4 regions of the Bacillus sp. GW823-FHT06A10 genome follow, and region 1 is predicted to be linked to each of the others. Evidence: riboswitches for the same ligand, from Rfam matches in the RefSeq annotation. Region 1 holds a riboswitch; each other region holds the start of a gene.
What was found. A riboswitch is a leader RNA that binds a small molecule or an ion and turns the genes downstream of it on or off. The one in region 1 is predicted to bind S-adenosylmethionine.
Positions count from the first base shown of each region.

Region 2: it holds a riboswitch for S-adenosylmethionine, as region 1 does, so the genes downstream of both, AC1Q8M_RS26280 (ABC transporter permease) here and mtnK (S-methyl-5-thioribose kinase) in region 1, are expected to answer to the same signal.
Region 3: it holds a riboswitch for S-adenosylmethionine, as region 1 does, so the genes downstream of both, AC1Q8M_RS26330 (MetQ/NlpA family ABC transporter substrate-binding protein) here and mtnK (S-methyl-5-thioribose kinase) in region 1, are expected to answer to the same signal.
Region 4: it holds a riboswitch for S-adenosylmethionine, as region 1 does, so the genes downstream of both, AC1Q8M_RS09400 (ECF-type riboflavin transporter substrate-binding protein) here and mtnK (S-methyl-5-thioribose kinase) in region 1, are expected to answer to the same signal.

Region 1 covers NZ_JBXAHT010000002.1:772,238-777,563, reverse strand. Annotated here, with positions in the region: gene AC1Q8M_RS18940 (PadR family transcriptional regulator) at 1-121, opposite strand, end outside; gene AC1Q8M_RS18935 (3-hydroxybutyrate dehydrogenase) at 318-1,094, shown strand; gene AC1Q8M_RS18930 (YvrJ family protein) at 1,125-1,286, opposite strand; gene mtnA (S-methyl-5-thioribose-1-phosphate isomerase) at 1,354-2,415, opposite strand; gene mtnK (S-methyl-5-thioribose kinase) at 2,412-3,593, opposite strand; SAM riboswitch class I at 3,684-3,825, opposite strand; gene AC1Q8M_RS18915 (carbon-nitrogen family hydrolase) at 3,897-4,760, opposite strand; gene AC1Q8M_RS18910 (pyridoxal phosphate-dependent aminotransferase) at 4,775-5,326, shown strand, end outside.
Region 2 covers NZ_JBXAHT010000006.1:58,609-63,934, forward strand. Annotated here, with positions in the region: gene AC1Q8M_RS26270 (ABC transporter ATP-binding protein) at 1-687, opposite strand, end outside; gene AC1Q8M_RS26275 (ABC transporter permease) at 644-1,648, opposite strand; gene AC1Q8M_RS26280 (ABC transporter permease) at 1,666-2,583, opposite strand; SAM riboswitch class I at 2,720-2,825, opposite strand; gene AC1Q8M_RS26285 (DUF3951 domain-containing protein) at 2,995-3,210, shown strand; gene AC1Q8M_RS26290 (hypothetical protein) at 3,227-3,730, opposite strand; gene AC1Q8M_RS26295 (hypothetical protein) at 4,005-4,451, shown strand; gene AC1Q8M_RS26300 (multidrug effflux MFS transporter) at 4,485-5,326, opposite strand, start outside.
Region 3 covers NZ_JBXAHT010000006.1:68,487-73,812, forward strand. Annotated here, with positions in the region: gene AC1Q8M_RS26320 (DUF6612 family protein) at 1-578, opposite strand, end outside; gene AC1Q8M_RS26325 (NAD(P)-dependent alcohol dehydrogenase) at 736-1,644, shown strand; SAM riboswitch class I at 1,724-1,838, shown strand; gene AC1Q8M_RS26330 (MetQ/NlpA family ABC transporter substrate-binding protein) at 1,924-2,736, shown strand; gene AC1Q8M_RS26335 (methionine ABC transporter ATP-binding protein) at 2,749-3,789, shown strand; gene AC1Q8M_RS26340 (methionine ABC transporter permease) at 3,764-4,432, shown strand; gene AC1Q8M_RS26345 (SDR family oxidoreductase) at 4,470-5,246, opposite strand.
Region 4 covers NZ_JBXAHT010000001.1:1,857,818-1,863,143, reverse strand. Annotated here, with positions in the region: gene AC1Q8M_RS09410 (energy-coupling factor transporter transmembrane component T family protein) at 1-313, opposite strand, end outside; gene AC1Q8M_RS09405 (ABC transporter ATP-binding protein) at 306-2,006, opposite strand; gene AC1Q8M_RS09400 (ECF-type riboflavin transporter substrate-binding protein) at 2,017-2,565, opposite strand; SAM riboswitch class I at 2,706-2,821, opposite strand; gene AC1Q8M_RS09395 (aspartate/glutamate racemase family protein) at 2,975-3,655, shown strand; gene AC1Q8M_RS09390 (macrolide family glycosyltransferase) at 3,747-4,934, opposite strand; partial or broken gene lepB (signal peptidase I) at 5,193-5,326, opposite strand, start outside.

The DNA of each region.
Region 1 (5,326 bases):
CCATTGTAAAACCATACTTTGCTAGCTTCTCACTCATTTCATAACCGTATATTTCGCCTTCAGAAATAATAGCAAGTAAGCATCCTTCTAAGATCCCTTTCAGCATTTGACTTGTCGACATAATTCAAATCCTCCTACTATCTTGTTTTACAAGATAGATAAACGTAAGTATCTTGCTTTACAAAATAGTATAGCAAAGACTATTTTGCAAAACAAGATAGCTAACGATATTTTTTCCAAATGTTTGCAGGATTTTCATTATAACCTCTCTAAATAGAGCACTATGAAAACTTTATTATGAAGGGATGTTTTTCATCATGGTTACAAATCGAGTTGTCTTTTTAACAGGTGCTGCGAGTGGTATTGGATATGAAATGGGAAGTGCTTTTGCAAAAGAAGGTGCAAAAGTTGTGATTACTGATCGTCTTGAAGAACGTGCGAAAGAAGCTGCTGAGCAATTACAAAGTGAAGGTTTTCAAGCTATCGGTTTAAAATGTGACGTTACATCTGAAGAGGAAATTACAGCATCAATTTCTCAAACAGTTAGTCATTTCGGTTCATTAGATATATTAATTAACAACGCAGGAATGCAACACGTTTCACCCATTGAAGACTTTCCAACGGAAAAGTTTGAGCTACTAATTCAAATTATGCAAATTGCTCCGTTTATCGCAATTAAGCATGCCTTTCCGATTATGAAACAACAAAAATATGGTCGTATTATTAATGTCGCTTCTATTAACGGCCTTGTCGGGTTTGCTGGAAAAGCTGCCTACAATAGTGCAAAACATGGCGTAATTGGATTAACAAAAGTTGCCGCTTTAGAAGGTGCTACGCATGGTATTACTGTTAATGCCCTTTGCCCTGGTTATGTCGATACCCCTCTTGTACGTAATCAACTACAAGACTTAGCTACTACACGAAATGTACCACTTGAAAATGTTTTAGAAGATGTTATTTATCCACTCGTCCCACAAAAGCGCTTATTACAAGTACAAGAAATCGCTGATTATGCTATGTTTTTAGCGAGTGAAAAAGCTAAAGGTATTACTGGTCAAGCTGTCGTTATCGATGGTGGCTATACTGCTCAATAAAAAATAAAGTTTGCTCAAGAAGAGCAAACTTTATTTTTTATTGCGAGGATCTTCGTACTTTAGTAATTGCCGCGGGAGCTTCTCAATTGCAACAATTACCCCCTCTAATTTACTTTCAATACGGTGGAGTAAATATAATGTTACAACAATTGGAAACCCTACATTACCTATCATCTTGATCCACTCTTCCATCCTCTTCTCCTCCTTTCATTATATAAGTAAGAGAAAACAATGCATTTAGGCATAAAAAAACAAGCTATTATGTATTAGCCTGTTTTTCAAATAATGATGCAATTTCTCGTTTATAATCCCCGCTTATAATACCTTTCTCAGTAATAATTCCTGTAATTAATTCGTTCGGTGTTACGTCAAATGCAGGGTTATAAACATTCGTTCCAATTGGTGCTACTTGTTTTCCAAAGATTTTCGTAACTTCTGTTTCATCTCTTTCTTCAATAATTATTTCGGCTCCAGTTTCTTTCGTAACATCAAATGTTGACAGTGGCGCAGCAACATAAAATGGGATATCAAAGTGCTTTGCTAAAATAGCTAAATTCATTGTCCCTATTTTATTTGCCGTATCTCCATTTGCGACAATTCGATCCGCCCCTACAATAATTGCATTTATTTCTTTCGTTTGAATAGCATGAGCTGCAGTATTATCTGTAATAAGGGTCACATCAATATTTGCTTGCTTCAATTCCCAGGTCGTTAAGCGACCACCTTGTAAAACTGGTCTCGTTTCACACGCATATACATGTAGACGCACACCTTTCTCTTTTCCAATATAAAAGGGAGCTAATGCAGTTCCATATCTGGCAGTTGCGATACTTCCAGCGTTACAGATTGTTAAAATATTATCGCCATCTTTAAAACATGTTAACGCATATTCCCCAATATTTCGGCACACCTCTTCATCTTCCTGCTGAATGCGAAGCGCTTCTTCTTCTAATGTTTTTTGTGCTTCTTTTATTGTAGTAATCTCTCGAATAGATTCTCTCATACGATCAATTGCCCAAAATAAATTTACTGCTGTCGGGCGTGACGTTCCTAAATAATTACAATCTCTATTAAACTTCTTTTGAAATTCTTCAATATGTACAGTGTTATATTTTTTTGATGCAAGCGCCAAGCCAAATGCAGCTACAATTCCAATTGCAGGCGCTCCTCGTACTTCTAACATTACGATACTTTTCCAAACCTCTTCAATAGTCGTCAATGTTTTGTATTCTGTGCTATGCGGCAATTTCGTTTGATTTAATACCGCAATTGCATCACCTTTCCAGCTTACAGATCTCGGAACAGTAACAATTGTACTCACGCTTTTACGCCCCCTGAAACTGTCTGTTGAAATAATGTTCGAAACAGTTGAATATCAGCACTTTTAGATTCATATTTTATTAGTTCTTTACCTAAGGATAGCGCTTGTTTCTTAGCTTGAATTCTTGTTTCTTTATTTTCTATTTCATCTAAATCTGCTACATGAGCTAAACCAATTGTTCTACGAATCAGTTCACATCCGGCAAATCCAACTGCATCAGTAAAGATATTTTGCAAAATAATTGGTAACCATTGTTTTTCTTTCGTATATGCTTCTACACCTTCTCCAATCCATAATTTTGTAAAATTTTCTACAAAATAACTCCACGTCTTTTCTATATGGAAAAATAGTACACTTCTTTTTTCTTCTTCTCTAGATAAAGCATTTAGTAATAGATTTGCAATAAATTGACCTATGTCAAATCCAAATGGGCCATATGTCGCAAATTCTGGATCAATCACTTTCGTTTCAGAAGGTGACGAAAAAATACTACCAGTATGTAAATCACCATGAATAAGAGTTTCTTTTCTTGTTAAGAACTTATATTTATATTGTGCTACTTTTAGTTTTAAAGTTTTATCACTCCAAAGTTCATCAACCACTAGCTGTAAATCTGGCTCATAATCATTTGTATCATAATGTCCAAACGGATCTGTAAACACTAATTCCTCTGTAATTTTACAAAGGTCCGGATTTACAAAGGTACCTTCTAGTACCCTCTTCTCTTCTGACTGTAAACCAAAATCTGAAGTGTAAAATAAAACATGTGCTAGAAAACGGCCGATATGCTGGGATAAAAGCGGATATTCTTCTCCGTCTATTAATCCTTTTCTTGTAATTGTTAGTCTTGATAAGTCTTCTATTACCGTTATCGCTAACTCTTCATCATGACTGTACACTACTGGAACATAATCCGGTACATACTGTGCAAAAATTTGTAATGCCTTGCTTTCAATCGTTGCTCTTTTTATAGACAATGGCCAGCTTTCACCAACTACTTTCGCATAAGGCAGTGCTTGTTTTATTATAATTGATTTCTCTCCATCATCTAATTTGAACACGTAATTTAAGTTTCCGTCTCCAATTTCATGACAAACGACATTTGCCTTTGCTTCAAAATAGCCATGATCTTTCGCATATTGTACAGCTGTTATTTCTGTTAATGAATAATATCCCATCGTCTTCTCCCCCTTTTTAAATTCAGAGGTTTTTCTAACATAGAAAAACCTCTTTCCACTAAGAAAGAGGTTTGAAGTTTATCTTCTCCCCTCTTATCTGCCAGAAAGTTTTACTTTCTGCTGGAATTAGCACCGTGCCTTTTGGCGTAATAAACGCCCCATTTCACAATGGTATTACGGTCGGTTGCTGGGCTTCATCGGGCCAAATCCCTCCACCTGCTCTTGATAAGAGTTGTATAATTTTTTGAATTTTTAACTTTATGTTGAAGACTATACCAAGAATAAAAATCACTTGTCAACATTTTATTTGTATAATTCTGGACGGCGATCCGCAAAAACTGGAATTCCTTTACGTACTTCTTTAATTTTCTCGAATTCAAGCTCTCCAAATAAAATTGATTCCTCTTCATTCGCCTCTACTACAACTTCACCCCAAGGGTCCACAATTAAAGAATGACCCGCAAATACATTATTTGGATCCTTTCCCGCTCTATTACATGCAACAACATAACACTGATTTTCAACTGCTCTTGCTTGCAATAGCAAACGCCAATGTGCTAAACGAACTAATGGCCATTCAGCTACAACAAATAATACTTTTGCCCCTTTAGCAGTATGGACACGCATCCACTCTGGAAAACGAATATCATAACAAATTGTTCCAGCGCATTCAACATCATCCAGCTTAAATTCGCCCGTACCATTACCGGCTATTAAATATTTATGTTCATCCATAAGCTGAAATAAATGTACTTTACTATATTCGTTGACTAGCTGTCCTTCATTATTTACAACATACATCGTATTTGTAACGCCTTGCTCTGTTTGCTTTGCTATAGAACCACCAACAATATGTACATCATATTGCTTCGCCCATTCTATTAACTTTTCTTTCGTTTCCACTCCATCCCTATCTGCAATTTCAGAAAGTCTCGTTAAATCATATCCTGTTGTCCATAGTTCTGGTAAGACGATAACATCTGGCCTTTCCTTCATAGCTTCGCTTATTTTATTTTTAGCATTCTCAATATTTTTTTCTACATCTCCAAAAACAATATCCATTTGAATACATGCGACTTTCATTTTTTCAGCCCCATTCTTATTTTTTTCTTTACAAAATACTGGAAAGATTATATCATTTGTCACTAGAATTGTAACAACTTTCAAAAGAGGTGGAAAGTATGAAATTATTTCAACCTTCTGAGATAGTAACATCATTGCCAACACAATTTTTCGCTTCACTTGTTGCAAAAGTTAACAAAGTCGTTGCAGCTGGTCACGATGTTATTAATCTAGGTCAAGGTAATCCAGATCAACCAACACCGCAGCATATCGTAAAAGCTTTACAAGATGCTGCCGAAAAGACCATTCATCATAAATATCCGCCATTTCGCGGACATGAAAGCTTAAAGGAAGCCGTGACTACATTCTATAAACGTGAATACGGCGTCGAATTAAACCCAAAAACTGAAGTTGCTATTTTGTTTGGTGGGAAGGCTGGACTAGTAGAATTACCAATTTGTTTTACAAATCCTGGTGATACAATTCTCGTTCCGGATCCAGGCTATCCAGATTATTTATCTGGGGTTGCCTTAGCAAAGGCACACTTTGAAACCATGCCGCTTATTGCAGAAAATCATTTTTTACCGGATTATAAAAAAATTGACGACTCTATCGCTGAACGGGCAAAGTTAATGTTTTTAAACTATCCAAATAACCCTACAGGTGCTACT
Region 2 (5,326 bases), on a different contig from region 1:
ATACATAACAACTACTCGATCAGCTACTTCACGTACAAGTGCCAAATCATGTGTAATTAATAAAATACTCGTATTTTGTTTTTCTTTTCTTTCTTTTAATAGCCCCATAATTTGTTTCTGAATCGTTACATCTAACGCTGTTGTCGGCTCGTCTGCAATTACAAGCTTTGGGTGACAAGCAAACGCAATTGCTAAACAAATACGCTGCCTCATACCTCCGCTTAATTGATGTGGGTACTGTTCAAAGCGTTTCTCTGCTTCATGTATCCCTAAATCTGTTAACAAGTTAATCGCAATTTCCTTTGCTTCTCTTTTCGATTTTTTCCCATGTTGCAAAACTACTTCTGTAATTTGTTTGCCTACCTTCATCGTTGGGTTTAAAGATGAAAGCGGATCTTGAAATATAAAGGAAATATCTTTTCCGCGAATTTGATTCCATTCTGACTCTTGTAAATTCGTTAATTCCTTTGCTTGGAAAGCTATATTCCCATCATCGATATGAATTGATTCTTGATTCAAGCCGATAATGGATTGTGCTGTGACACTTTTTCCTGAACCACTTTCTCCTACAAGTGCAACTATTTCACCTTCGTTAATAGAAAAGGAAACATGTTTCACAATCGCTTGCTTAATATTCTCTTTTTCAACGGCTAACGTTACGTTTTCTAAAGATAAGATTTGTGCCATGTTTTTTCTCCTTTCGATTCCGTTTGACAATTTTTGGATCAATCGCATCTTGCAAACCATCACCAATTGCATTAAATGCGAACATAATGAGTGCAATCATAATTGCCGGGAAAAATAGCTGCCACCATTCTCCGCTCAATAATGTCCCGAGTGCATCATTCGTCATCGTCCCCCAACTTGCCGCTGGTGATTGTACTCCAAGTCCTATAAAGCTTAAAAATGATTCTGAAAAAATAGCTGCTGGAATTGTAAATGATAAATTCACGATAATAACCCCTGTTAAATTCGGAATTAAATGCCCATATATAATTTTCATATGTGATGTACCTAATCGCTCTGCTGCAATAACAAACTCTCGTTGTTTTAAAGACAATACTTGTGCTCGAATGAGACGAGCCATTCCAATCCATCCCGTTAATGCAAGGGCGATAATAATGGTGAAAAGACCTGGTTTCATAACAATTAATAGCAAAATAACAATTAATAAATATGGGATGCCGTATAATACTTCAATTCCTCTTATAATCCACTCATCAATTAACGTTCCAAGGCGATTACGCCCTCTCACATATCCACTAAATCCACCAATCAGTACACCAAGTCCTATATCGAGGGCAGCTGCTACTAATCCAACTGTTAGTGAAATCTTCCCACCAGCCCAAGTACGTGCCCAAATATCTCTCCCTAGATCATCTGTTCCAAACCAATGTTCACTACTCGGCGGTAAATTTGTTGCCTCTTTTACTTGTTCACTCGCAGTAAATGAAGTTAAACTTTCGCCAATAAGCGAGAAAACAATAATTAGCAATAACGTCACTGTTCCTAAAACTGCGATTGGATTCGATATAAACTTACGAAACACTTCTTTCTTTCTGCTAATTGTTTGCTGATTTTTATTTATCGTTAATTCTTTTTTCTCTTCTTTCGTTAATAACTGTTCCTTAATCTCATAAGCTCCCATTTAAATATCCCCCCTCCTTATGTAATAGAACGAATACGCGGATCAACAATGCGATGAATAATATCTGTAATGAAAATACAAGCAATTAATAATGCACTATAGAAAATCGTTGTTCCCATAATCACCGGATAGTCTCGGTTAAAAATACTATCTACAAAATATTTTCCTAGGCCAGGAATTGAAAAGATTTTTTCAATAACGAAAGTCCCTGTTAAGAGTCCAGCCATTAACGGTCCAACAAATGTAAGTACTGGAACAATCGCATTTCGAAGAGCGTGTCTTATAATAATCTTCTTAATTGGTATACCTTTTGCTCTTGCTAGCTTAATATAATCACTCTGCAGTACTTCGATCATATTAGAACGAACAAACCTTGTAATAACTGCGATTGGCCCTAACGCTAATGCAAAGGATGGCAATACCGTATGTTCGAATGTTCCCCAAGAGGCTACTGGTAAAAACTCAAATTGGATAGCGAATACTTGTATAAATAGTGGCGCTAAAATAAAACTTGGAATAGAAATACCTAAAATTGCGAGCAAACTCACACTATAGTCAATTACTCTCCCATGATAGAGAGCAGCAAATGTCCCTGCCGCAATTCCTACTAACAATGAAATAACAAGTGCTTGTAGACCAATAATTGCTGATGGACCAAAGCCAGTTGTTATAATTTCTGATACACCTTGCCCGGTTGATTGAACAGATTCACCAAAATCAAAATGAACTACACCGTCTAAATAAGCAACATATTGATTCCATAACGGTTCATCAAGGTGATACTTCGCTCTCATGTTTTGGATCACTTCTTCAGGAAAGATTTTTGCATCTGATGAAAATGGATCTCCCGGAATAATATGCATAATTAGAAATGTCACTGTCGTAATAACCCATAGTGTGAACACCATAACCGATAATTTTTTAATTACATACACTTCAATAACCCCCTAAACACATGAATTTACTTTGTTTTATGAACGTACTTTTTCCATTACTCCCTTTTCTCTTTTTAGAATACAAAAAGCCTTGATCTTAAAAAATAAGATCAAGGCTTAACAAACAAAGGCCCATCACTTATCTTTCAAGACTTGCTTGCTGGAATTAGCACGGTGTTCCTATTACAGAACCCGCTGCTGAGGTGTCATAGGGCCAGTCCCTCTACCTCTCTGGATAAGTAAATTGCTATATTATTATTTGGTTCAAATTGTATATTTCGAATTATAATTCTGAAAAATTGAAAAGTCAATCAGATTGGATAAATTTAGAAAAATCAGTTTTTAATTCATTTATCGAAATTACAGTTTTCGGCTTATAATAAAAAGAAATGATGTTAAAGGGGTTATAAGATGGACCCCTTACTTCTTGCTACTATAGGATTAACCTTAACAATCGTTATACTTGTCATCATCGGCTCCTATAAACTCTTTATTAAAAAGAAACGTATTACTTCTTTTTATACTCCTTTCGATAATATTACCGGGCAAACTATTTCCGAATTTCACGAAGAACAGAAAATATTAGTATCTGAGGATGAAGACGGAGATGGCAAGAAGAAAAAATAACCCTGCACAGGCAAGGTTATTTTTTCGTTTCTGCTTGAAAACGTTTATAGTATGTCGATGCTGTTGCAAAATTAATTTCTATATCACGAATCAACGATGAATCTTCTTCTTTAGCTAACTTCTGTAATTTTTTCATCGCTTGTTCTGATTCATTCAAGAAACCAATATATACCTCATGTTCTTGCTCTTTCGACTTCGGAACACGAATTTCTTTACGTATATGATCAATATCTTCTAACATGCTCGTTGTTACCTTTTGCACGTCTTCTTTATATGTAGCATTCGTTATTTCCTTACCGCCCTTTTCTTTTGCCACTTCAAATAACTGCAGTGCTTTATTAATTTCTTTATTCATTTTTATATCGTATTTTTCATGTACTGCAAGGTATTCTTTCATCTCTTCTGTTTGTTCAGTAGATTGCTCTACCTTTTCTTTCGGTTCTTTCGTATCTTTATTTCCATTACATCCTGCTAGAAGGATCATACTTCCCATTACAGCAATACCCAAAACCTTCTTCATCTCTTCTTCTCCTTTTATCTACAGCTATTACTCATTATAGTTTCTTTTATCTCCACTTGTTATTATACCGAGAACGCCCTACTTTTTACACTTAAGACGACATCGTAATATATATACCAACATGTTTGTCACAGTATCGTCACTTTATACAAATAACTTTTGCAATGCTTTACTACATCACCTTACAAAACTGTAAGCACACATAAAGAACAAACCATGCTAGACTTACATATGCATAACGCAAACATATGTAAGGTTTTAAGGAGAATCATCTATGTACAACACAATGCCTTTTATGGGAGAAGATATTCGTGTCCTTATTCGCGAAAAATCACTTCATATCGAAAATACAGAGAGCCTTCGCCGCGTATTAAAGAAGAAGCATGCTCCATTTAAGTTAGCTCAATATTTAAAACAACAACATACAAATCAATTTCATACCGCGCTAAATATATCGGATAAATCATTAACAATCGAAATCATCGGTCATGTCTACATTGGAAACTTTGCAGATACCTTAAAGGAAATCCCACGTATACCGAAGATTGCTCCTATTATCGTTAAAAAAGCGTATAAAATTACTGACCATACCGATATTATCGACTGTGGGGAAAAAGAAGTCGATAGTAATCGCTGGGTGTGGGATAAACTTGCTGTTTTATATGATACGATCATGAATAATATGTATGAGATATTTCAAAGAAATGAAAAAAAGAACTGATTCAAACATTCCCTTTGAATCAGTTCTTTTTTGTTAAGCCTCTAAATTTTGTCTTTGTTGCAGTTCAAACTGCTTCTCACTTCTTCTGGCCATAAATAGATAACATAATACTGCTCCTACTTCACAAAGCGCAATAACAACACCCATCGGTAACGCTGTATTACTCCCACCAATACCTACTAGCGGAGCGACAAGCGCTCCTGAAATGAACTGTAATAAGCCTAATAAAGCTGACGCTGTTCCTGCAGCTTGCTTCTGATTTCTCATCGCTAATGAGAACCCAGTTGTTGATACAACCCCGACACTTGATACAACAAGGAATAACGAACATAAAACACCGATTAAACCTATTCCTAGTACGATTGTCAGTAGTAAAGATAGGCCACCAACAGCTGCGATAATAATACCAGCAACAAATAATGTCTTCTCATTCACTTTCCCCGCTAAACGACCCGTTACCTGACTAGCAATAATAATACCGATGCCGTTAATCGCAAAGAATAAACTAAATTGCTGTGGTGATGCTCCGTATATGTTCTGCAACACAAATGGTGAGCCCGAAATGTATGCAAACATTGCCGCTGTTACTAATCCTTGTGACAATGCATATCCCATAAACAGACGGTCCTTTAACAATTTTCCGTACGTCGCCAAAGTCCCTGACAAACCACCCGTTTCTCTTTCTTCAGGAGGTAATGTTTCACGCAATACAAAAGTAGCTGAGATTAACATGAATACGCTAATTGCTCCAAGAACGATGAAAACACCGCGCCACGTTGTAAACTGTAATAATTGCCCCCCAATAATCGGTGCCAAAATAGGTGCTGCTCCGTTTACTAACATAAGCAGTGAGAAAAACTTCGTCATTTCAGAAC
Region 3 (5,326 bases), on a different contig from region 1:
TGTAGCATTTGTTTCTGCTTTTCATCCATACTAGCTAACATACTCTCTGTCTCTTGCCCTTTTAATGCAAACTTCAGCTTATAATTATCTCCACTTTTCTCCATCTTCACTTTATTTAAAATTTCCGATGGAATCTCTAAATTATCTACCATTCCTTGAGTCGCATTCATTCCGTTAGCATTTAATTGTTCCTCTGGTACAGACATCACTTCACCCGTATTAGGATTTTTCAACTGACCAGCAATTTTGCCACCCACATCATAAACAACAACCTCTGTACCAGAAACATTCATTTCAGAACGAGAATTTTTTTGCTTCGGCTCTAATTGCATTTTGGCCTTTATTACATTCATCTCTGTTCCTTCAGCCTTTATTCCCACATCATATGTCATCGTTACATTTTCTTCGTTTTTAAAAGCTTCATTCGCTTTATTGAAAACATCCTTCGCTGTTAATTCCTTTTCTTTCTGCACAGCTTCTTTTTTCGGCTCATCAGTCTTTTTTGTTTTCTCATTACTACACCCTACTCCTAGACCGACTGCAAGTACTAAACTTGAAATTAAAATAAATTTTTTCATAACGTCCCCTCCTTCCCAAAAATAATATCATCTCTTTTCCTATGAAATCTATATAATTCGTAATATTCTTCTTTAAATTTATTTCCTATATAGCAACATGTTTGAGAAAAAGTTTAAATATGATGTAAATAATAACAACTCATTTCAGGAGGTCATTATGAAAGCTATTATTTGCACAAAGTATGGACCACCTAATGTTCTCCAGCTTCAAAATATAGAAAAGCCTAAACCTAAGAAAAATGAAGTATTAGTTAAAATTCACGCAACAAGTGTATCGACTGGAGATTGTAGAATACGTGGCTTTAATAGCCCCCTCTTATTTTGGATTCCTATGCGGATCATATTAGGTTTCAGAAAACCGAGAAAACCTATATTTGGCGTAGAGTTATCCGGTGAAATCGAAGACATTGGATCAGATGTAACACAATTTAAAAAAGGAGATCCAGTTTTTGCATTAACAGAACTAAACCTTGGTGGTTATGCGGAATACACATGCGTGCATGAAAGTGGATTAATAGCATTAAAACCTACCAATGTGACATATGAAGAAGCTGCCGTTATTCCTTTTGGCGGAACTTCAGCATTGCACTTCCTTAGAAAAGGACAGATAAAAAAAGGGCAACGAGTACTTATATACGGCGCCTCTGGGTCAGTAGGGACAGCTGCCGTACAGCTTGCTAAATACTTCGGGGCGACTGTCACAGCCATTTGTAGTAGTTCGAATTTCGATTTAGTAACAGCTTTAGGGGCAGACAACGTAATTGATTATATGAAAGAAGATTTTACTAAGCGGGGCGATCACTACGATATTATATTTGACGCAGTTGGAAAATATAATAAGTCTCTTTGTACAGATGCATTAATGCCTAATGGAAAATATGTATCTGTGAACGGAATGATGGCAAAGGTCAGTAAAGAAGATATGAACCTACTAAAACAACTAGCTGAAACAGAAAAGCTAAAACCTGTTATTGATAGAACTTACCGATTAGAAGAAGTTGTAGAAGCCCATACGTATGTAGAAATGGGCCATAAGAAAGGAAATGTTTCGATTACCTTAAAATAAAATATATTCTGAAAATACCATTGACAATTCTTTTTGTACGATTTACTATTAGTACCATATTCAAAACTACATACACATACTCTTATCAAGAGTGGCGGAGGGACTGGCCCGATGATGCCCGGCAACCGAGCTTATGAAGTATAAGCTAAGGTGCTAATTCCTGCAAAACGAGTTTTCGTTTTGGAAGATAAGAGAGGAATCTATTTCGTCTATTCGGCACCTCTCTTATTTTTGGGAGGTGCTTTTTATTTTGGAACGTATATGAAGGGGGATTTATAGATGAAAAAGGTATTATTAAGCATTGTAAGCGGAGCAGTATTATTATTAGGCGCATGTAGCGCGAGTTCAGATAAAGAGGTAAAAGCATTAGACGAGAAAAAGATTACTGTCGGTGTAACAGGTGGACCACATGAACAAATTTTTGAAAAGGTAAAAGAAGTTGCAGCAAAAGATGGTCTGGAAATTGACATAAAAGTATTTAATGATTATGTAGCGCCAAACGTATCTTTAGATGAAAAAAGCCTTGATGTAAATAGCTACCAAACAAAATCGTATTTAGATGTATTTAAAGCTGAACGCAATATGAAATTAGCTGAAGTATTTTCAACAGTAACATTCCCTATGGGCGTATATTCTAAAGATATAAAAGATGTAAAAGACTTAAAAGAGGGCGATGCAATTGCTGTACCCAATGACCCAACGAATGAACTGCGAGCTTTAAAATTATTTGAAAAAGCAGGGGTTTTAAAAGTTGATCCAAAGGCTACAGAAAAAGCGACTGCAAAGGATGTAATTGAAAACCCGAAAAATTTAAAGATTGTTGAATTAGAGGCATCTCAATTACCAACACAACTAAGTGAAGTGAAAGCAGCCGCAATCAATACAAACTTTGCATTAGGGGCAAAATTAAGTCCGGCGAAAGATTCTATTTTCCGCGAAGGAAAAGATTCACCATATGTGAACTGGGTCGTTGTTCGTAATGAAAATAAAGATGATGCCGTTGTAAATAAATTAAAGAAAGCTTATCAATCTAAAGGAGTAAAAGAGTTTATCGAGAAAAAATTTGATGGTTCAGTTTTACCATCTTGGTAGGAGCTGACGATAATGATTGAATTAAAAAACATATCCAAAGTATTTTCAACAAAAAAAGGGACTGTTGAGGCTCTTAAGCCTACTTCCCTTAAAGTAGAAAAAGGCGAGGTATTTGGAATCATTGGGTATAGCGGCGCTGGTAAAAGCACATTGATTCGATGTGTAAATTTATTAGAAAAACCAACGACAGGAAATATCATTGTAAACGAACAAGACTTAACAACGTTATCGACAAAAGAACTAGCAAAAGCGAGACAAAAAATCGGAATGATCTTTCAAGGATTCAATTTACTTAAAACTGTTAGCATCTATGAAAATATTGCATTACCTTTACGCCTTGCTGGTATTCCAAAAGTGGAAATTAAAAAAAGGGTAGAAAAATATTTACGCATTGTCGATCTTTTCAATCGAAAAGATGCTTATCCAAGTGAACTTTCTGGCGGTCAAAAACAGCGCGTTGCAATTGCACGTGCACTATCACATGAGCCTGAAGTGTTATTAAGTGACGAAGCAACGAGCGCTTTAGATCCAGAAACAACTGATTCTATTCTTGATTTGTTATTAAAGATTAACGAAGAAATTGGAATTACGATTTTACTCATTACACACGAAATGAACGTTATCCAACGTATATGCGACCGCGTTGCCGTTATGGAACATGGATCTGTAGTCGAAAGCGGGACTGTGAAAGATATTTTCACAAACCCACAACATGTAACAACGAAGAAATTTGTAAATAGCGCCTTTGCAGCTAAAATTCCAGAAGAGGTACAGAAAGAACTACAGAATACTGGAGAAATTGTAACACTTTCATTTATTGGCACTACTTCAGGTGAACCTGCCTTAGCTGTTGCCACAAAACGTTTCCAAGTGTATCCGAATATTTTATCCGGTAATATTACGCAGTTAAAACATGAAGCATATGGGAAATTAGTCGTTCATATGCAAGGAGAACAAAATGAAATCCACCGTGCTTTATCATTTTTACAAGAGCAAGGAATCATTGTAGAAGGAGGCAGAACAGATTATGGGAAACAAGTCCTTTTTGGATGAATGGGGTAAAGTCATATGGGAAGCCACAATTCAAACCTTTCAAATGACATCTATTTCATTACTCATCTCAATCCTTATTGCACTGCCACTTGGCGTCACACTTGTTTTAACGAGACCTGGTGGGCAGCGTGAAAATAAAATCATCTATCCTATTCTTAATACAGTTATTAATATCATTCGCTCTCTTCCATTTATCATTCTATTATTCTTCATCTTACCTTTTACAAAGTTTCTAATGGGAACATCCATTGGCGTGCAAGGTGTTATCGTACCACTTGTCGTCTTCACAGCTCCCTATATCGCACGTTTAATGGAGACAGCTTTACTAGAAGTAGATCGCGGTGTCATTGAGGCCTATCAAGCGATGGGAGTCTCTACTATAAAAATCATTTGGCACGTCATGGTTAAAGAAGCTCGTCCCTCCCTTGTACTTGGATTAACAATTGCAACGATTGGCTTAATCGGCGCAACAGCAATGGCTGGTCTTGTAGGTGCTGGCGGGCTAGGGGACTTAGCATATCGCTTCGGACATTTACGCTATGAACCTGAAGTAATGTATGCAACCGTCTTTATTCTAATTATCCTCGTTCAAGGATTACAGTCTTTAGGTAATGGGGTTGCACGAAGACTGAAGAAAGATTAAAAAAGAAGGTATCTCACCAGGGTGAGATACCTTCTTTTTATCTTTTAAATCCGCCTTCTGAATGAATAACTTGCCCCGTAATCCACTCAGCTTCTTCACTTACTAAAAATTTAATGAGTCTAGCTGCATCTTTTGGCTCACCAATTCTGCCAAAAGGAAACATCGGCTTTAACCCTTGTTTTATCTCTTCAGTCATCCATCCTGTATCGGTTGGTCCTGGATTAATTGCATTCACTGTTATTCCTAATGGAGCTACTTCTGCTGACAACGTACTAGTAAGAGCATCAATAGCTCCCTTCGTTGTCGCATAAACTAGTTCTCCTGCCATAGGACCTTGAAATTGCCCCGAAGTCATATTAACAATTCTACCACCAGATTTCTTATCAAATCCTCGGGCAAATTGACTACTGAGCAATGTAGTCGCACGAATATTAACCATATAATGCTTATCTAATTCTTCAGCAGTCAACGTAGAGAAATCATTATTCGTAGAATATGCTGCATTATTGATTAATATATGAGGGTACCCTAATTGTTCAGTAACTTTATTTAAAAGCTCTTTCGGTGCATCATTCCGAGTTAAATCTAACTCCATGCTCAATACTCTAACACCTTTTTGTAATAGCTCTTCTTTTAATTGTATTTGTTCATTTTTATCAACGCCCCAAGGCATCTCTTTATCATAATCCGTCCAATACGTAAAAAATATATCGTATCCTGCCTCAGCTAATTCTTTACAAATCGCTGCTCCTATACCGTCTAGACGACTTACGCCTGTAACAACTGCTACTTTATTTTTTAATTGGTTCATCATATACTCCTCCAAGTTTAAAGGACGCATATTTTATATAAGAGATATAAATTTCCCCACCTAGACCTCTGTCCTTACAAAAG
Region 4 (5,326 bases), on a different contig from region 1:
ATAATGTTTCATATGTAATCGTTACATATCCAACATGTAAAAACGCGGTATATGATTCAGTTAATTCAGATCCATGAGTTGGTGTAATCAATAAAATCATGACAGAGTTTAATAAACTAAATGTAAATATGACACTAAAAACAATTAAAATTTTACGAAATGGAATTTTAGCAATGCTGAGCCCGATACACCCAATAATAAATAATATTAGCAACACCCGAAAATCAAAAAACAAAAAAGTAAGCGTCATACAAAAAATAAATAAAAACAATTTCACTACCCCATCCATACGATGAAAATATGTACTATGCACCTTCCTCCCTCCTATTACTATCTAAATAAAGCTCCATAAATTTTTCTGGACATGCAATCCCACTAAATTTAACAAGCTTGGTTAAAGAACTCTCTCTTAAGTTGGCTCTTTGTAACGTTTCTTGATCGCCTAATACATCAAACACTGTATTATCCGCAATAATTTTCCCTTCATGTAGAACTACTGCACGGTCTGTATATTCTAGCGCGAGATTCATATCGTGAGTGATAAAAACAAATGAAATTCCCTTTTTAGCTAGGTTTTTAATAAAAGACATAAATTGTTTATAGTGATAATAATCTTGTCCCGCTGTTGGTTCATCTAATATGATAAGTTTAGGATTTGTTGTTAATACAGATGCGATTGTTAATCTCTTTTTTTGCCCATAGCTTAGTGCTTGAATTGGCCAATTACGAAATGGATATAAACCACAAATTTTTAAAATTCCTTCTACTCTATTCTTAATTTCTTCCTTAGAAAAATTATGTAATGTTAATGTAAATGAAACTTCTTCAAAAACAGTAGGCTGTGTAATCATATGATTTGGATTTTGCATCACGTAAGATATGATTTCCCCACGTTTACGAATAGACCAAGAACTAATATCTTCACCTTTTAACAAAATTTTCCCATTTTTCATTTTGTTTATGCCTATAAGACTATGAGCTAATGTTGATTTCCCTGCTCCATTATGCCCTAACAGTGCCACAATTTCTCCTTCATATATTGAAAGGTTTACATTTTCTAATACTTTTTGTTTATTAGAGTATGAAAATGATAAATTCTCCACTTTAAGTAATTCCTTGTTTTTAGTATTCCCTTTTAATATGACTTGTTTCTCCATCCACTCTTTTATAACGTTGCTTACCTTTTCTTTTTGAAGGTTTTCCATTGGATATATTACGTCATTATTACTATCAAAATGTAATCTCTTTAATGCTTCGATGTAAATAGGCTCTCTTAAGCCGATACGTGGTAATATATTTGACGCTAAGATTTCTTTTGGTGTTCCTATCGCAATGACTTTACCTTCATCAATTAATATAACTTTGTCTAAATCCAGGTTTAAAATTTCTTCTATTCTATGTTCAATAATAACAATCGTTTTATTATATTGTTCATGTATATCTTTCATAAGTTTTATCGTATGTAAGGCACTTAGTGGATCTAAATTAGCTAACGGTTCATCGAACAATAATATATCCGCATTTGTTGTTAATAAACCCGCTAGAGAAACTGTTTGCTTTTGACCTCCTGATAATTCATGTGGACTTTGTTTATGAAACGTATGCATCTTCACCTTTCTTAATGAGTCCGAAACAATCTTTTTCATGTCGTCTTGCTTTACACATTCATTTTCTAAATAAAAAGCTACATCTTCTTCTACTGTCAGACCAATAAATTGAGCATCTTGATCTTGCAAAATTGTTCCTACCTGCTTACTTTGTTCAAAAATACTTCCTTCCCTCGGGTCTTTACCGGCAATTAAAACGTTACCTGTACTAGTCCCTTCGTAAGAAAATGGGATTAGCCCATTTATACAATGAGCTAATGTCGACTTTCCTGAACCACTTCGTCCAGCAATTAGTACTTTTTCCCCAGGGTATATATGAAAGGTAATATCACTTAAAGTAGGCTGCGCAGCATGCCCATATTGAAAGGTGAATTGTTCAAACGAAATAATTGGTTTCATGTTAACATCCCTACTTTTCAATTTTTAAATGTGTATGTTTCTTATTAGATTTTGCCAAGCCAATTGTAAGTGGCAATCCAACTACTAAGAAAACGATAACATCGGAAATTGTTGCTCCTAATACTTGGATAATAATTTTGTCAAATGGTTCTCCCATCACAATAATATCGAATGCCCCAGCAAATATAATAGCAATGACAATACCAACTAGCCCAGTAATTGCTAAATAAGAAATATCCCCCTTGTTAAACGACCCGTTTTTCACACTAAAGCCAACTCTTTTTTGAATAAGACCCATTGAAAATCCAATAATCCCTGAACTAATAACCCAGCCCCACCAAATACCCCAGCCAGCAATCGTATCTGTTACGGTATGACCGATAAGTCCGATTAACAGTCCTGCCACTGGACCAAATAATGCTCCAAAAACAGTTAATATAGCTAATGCTGGTTTAATAAATGTATTCGGTGCAATAGAAAATCCCCAAAGTCCTAATATCCCGTATAATGCTGCTCCAATACCGATTGCTACTACTAACTTTGTTGATAATTTGTTCATGACAATTCCCCTCTCATATTAGTCAACTTTTATTACTCTATATTTAATTTAAAAATGAATTATGCATCGACACTCCCTTTCTATACAACAAAAAAATGACCTCTTACATAAGAGGTCATTTTCTTTCACGTTCAAGAATCCTCTTATCTTTCAAAAAACACATCGTGTCCTCTGCGGAATTAGCACCTTCCTATAAAATTACATAGGGGTTGCTGAGGTTTCTTAGGGCCGTTCCCTCCACCTCTCTGGATAAGTATTAATTTGTAATTCGTATTATGGCACTAAAGAATGTAAATTTCAACACTTTTCTTACTATTTTTATTTTTTGTTAAATAGATCATTTAAATCATTGTATTCTTATCGGAATTATGAAATAATAAATTCAAAATCGTTTCGGGAGGAATGCATTATGAAAGTTATTGGTTTGATTGGAGGATTAAGTTGGGAATCTACATCATTATACTATAAACATATTAATACACTTACACTCTCTCAATACGATCAAAATGCAAAGTTAGTTTTATATAGTATGGATTTTGGTGAAGTAACTACTTTATTACAAAACCATCAATATGAAGAAGTGAAAAATGAACTAGTTACAGTTGCAAAGAAAGTTGAAAAATCTGGGGCTGAATGTTTATTAATGTGTTCAAATACTGTACATCTATTTGCCGAGGAGGTAGAACAAGCAATATCTATCCCGCTTCTTCACATTGGTGATGTAAGTGCTAAAGAAATGGTAGAACAGAATATAAAACGTATCGGACTATTAGGAACAAAACAAACGATGGAGCAAGATTTCTATAAATCACGATTAGCGAAATATAACATTAAGACAATTATCCCAAATGAAGAGGAAAGAACCTTTATCCACCATGTCATATTAGATGAATTAAGTAGAGGGATCATTTCAGAAACATCTAAAGAAAAGTTATTACAAATTACAAAATCATTAATTCAAAACGGCGCTGAAGGTATATTATTAGGCTGTACTGAAATACCTTTACTCATCTCCCAAAATGATCTTACTGTTCCCGTTTTTGATACTGCTTTTTTACATGCAAATACTGCTGTGCAATTTGCTGGATAAGAATATACAAGCATAAAGGTGAGAACCTCTATGCTTGTATACAGTTACGACTATTTATCCCGCTATTTATGGGTAGTAAAATCCCTACCGATTAAAGTTTTACTTTATTTAAAAGAGATTCAATAACTGCAATTGCTTCTTTTGAACCACCACATTCTAAAAAGCTATCATTAAGTTTTCTTATACCATGTTTATACTTTTCATTTGAAAGAACATCTGTTACGGCCTCTTTTAAAGTGTGCACATTAACATGTTCTTTCAATAGTCTATGTGCCGCTTCAAGCTCAGTTAGTCTTTGCGCTATCATAGGCTGGTCTTTATCATGCGGTATTATTACAAATGGGACATTATAATGAATGGCATCGTGTACGCTATTCATACCGCCATGTGTAATAAAAACATCTGCTTCATTTAATATTTCTGATTGAGGTACGTATGGAGCAATTATAAAATTATCTGGTGCTTTCTTAATTTTAGAAATATCATTTCTATCACCAATTGCCATTACAACTATCCCATCAAAATCTGAAAAAGTATCAATACAAGTATTAAAGAATGGTTCGAGTCCTTCAAGCAGTGTTCCCATTGAAATATAAATAACTTTCTTTTCTTTAAGTGATTCCAGTGGAAACTTTATATTTGTTTTACGCTTTGAAATACTCGGTCCAATAAAAATGTTATTTTCCCCGAACGATTCGCTATTAGGTTGGAAATAACAACTTGTGTATACGAGACAAACATCACCCTTATTATTCATAAATTGAAGATTATTCTTTGGTTTTACTCCAAATTTATGTTCCATCTGATTTAGTAATTTTTCAGAGATTTCCTCTGGTTGGAATGGCATATCTGCATTTGGATGAAAAGGTAATGTCTTCAAAAATTCTGGCGGAATTAAAAATATAGGTGAGGACACTACACCTGGAACTTGTAAATACTCCTTTACTAACTCTCCTGCGCCAAATATATCATAAATTACGAAATCAAAATTTATACTTTCACATAATTGTTTCGTAATTTCTAATATATATAAAGAAGTTTGAACATGCACATGAAAGAAAGCATTTAACCCAGATGAGGTTTCAGCATCAATAGAAATCTCTTTTAATAGATCCGGATGAGTATGTACAGTAGCTCCTAAATCTTCAATTCTATCCTTAAAGTTTGCCGTTGTAATATAATGTACATTATCCCCTCGTTCAGTCAAGGCTTTTACTAAATTTAATGTAGGGTTTACATGCCCCTCTGCTGGAAAATTAACTACTAAAATATTTAGCACTTATTCCTCACTCCTTACATTTCATTGTTTTAATTAAGCATACTGTTATTTGTACAAGTAATCTTCCCCTAATAGTCCTAATATGCTTGCTACATTATATTGATAAATAATTTTCAGTCATCACCATAAAAAAAGCATCTACCTATGTAGATGCCTAACCGTGATAAGGAGTGTTCTGTGAGGTTAGAACAAGCTTTTCTGCTTGTCCTATGCTATTAATATATGATTGATTTTATAAAACGTGAATAGTTAATAGAATTATTTTATCCATTTTATATGATCAAATGGATAAAATACCATTTCTACTTTACCTATTATATTTGACTCATCAATAAGTCCAAGTGTATTCCTACTATCTTTACTATGATTACGATTATCACCTAACACAAATA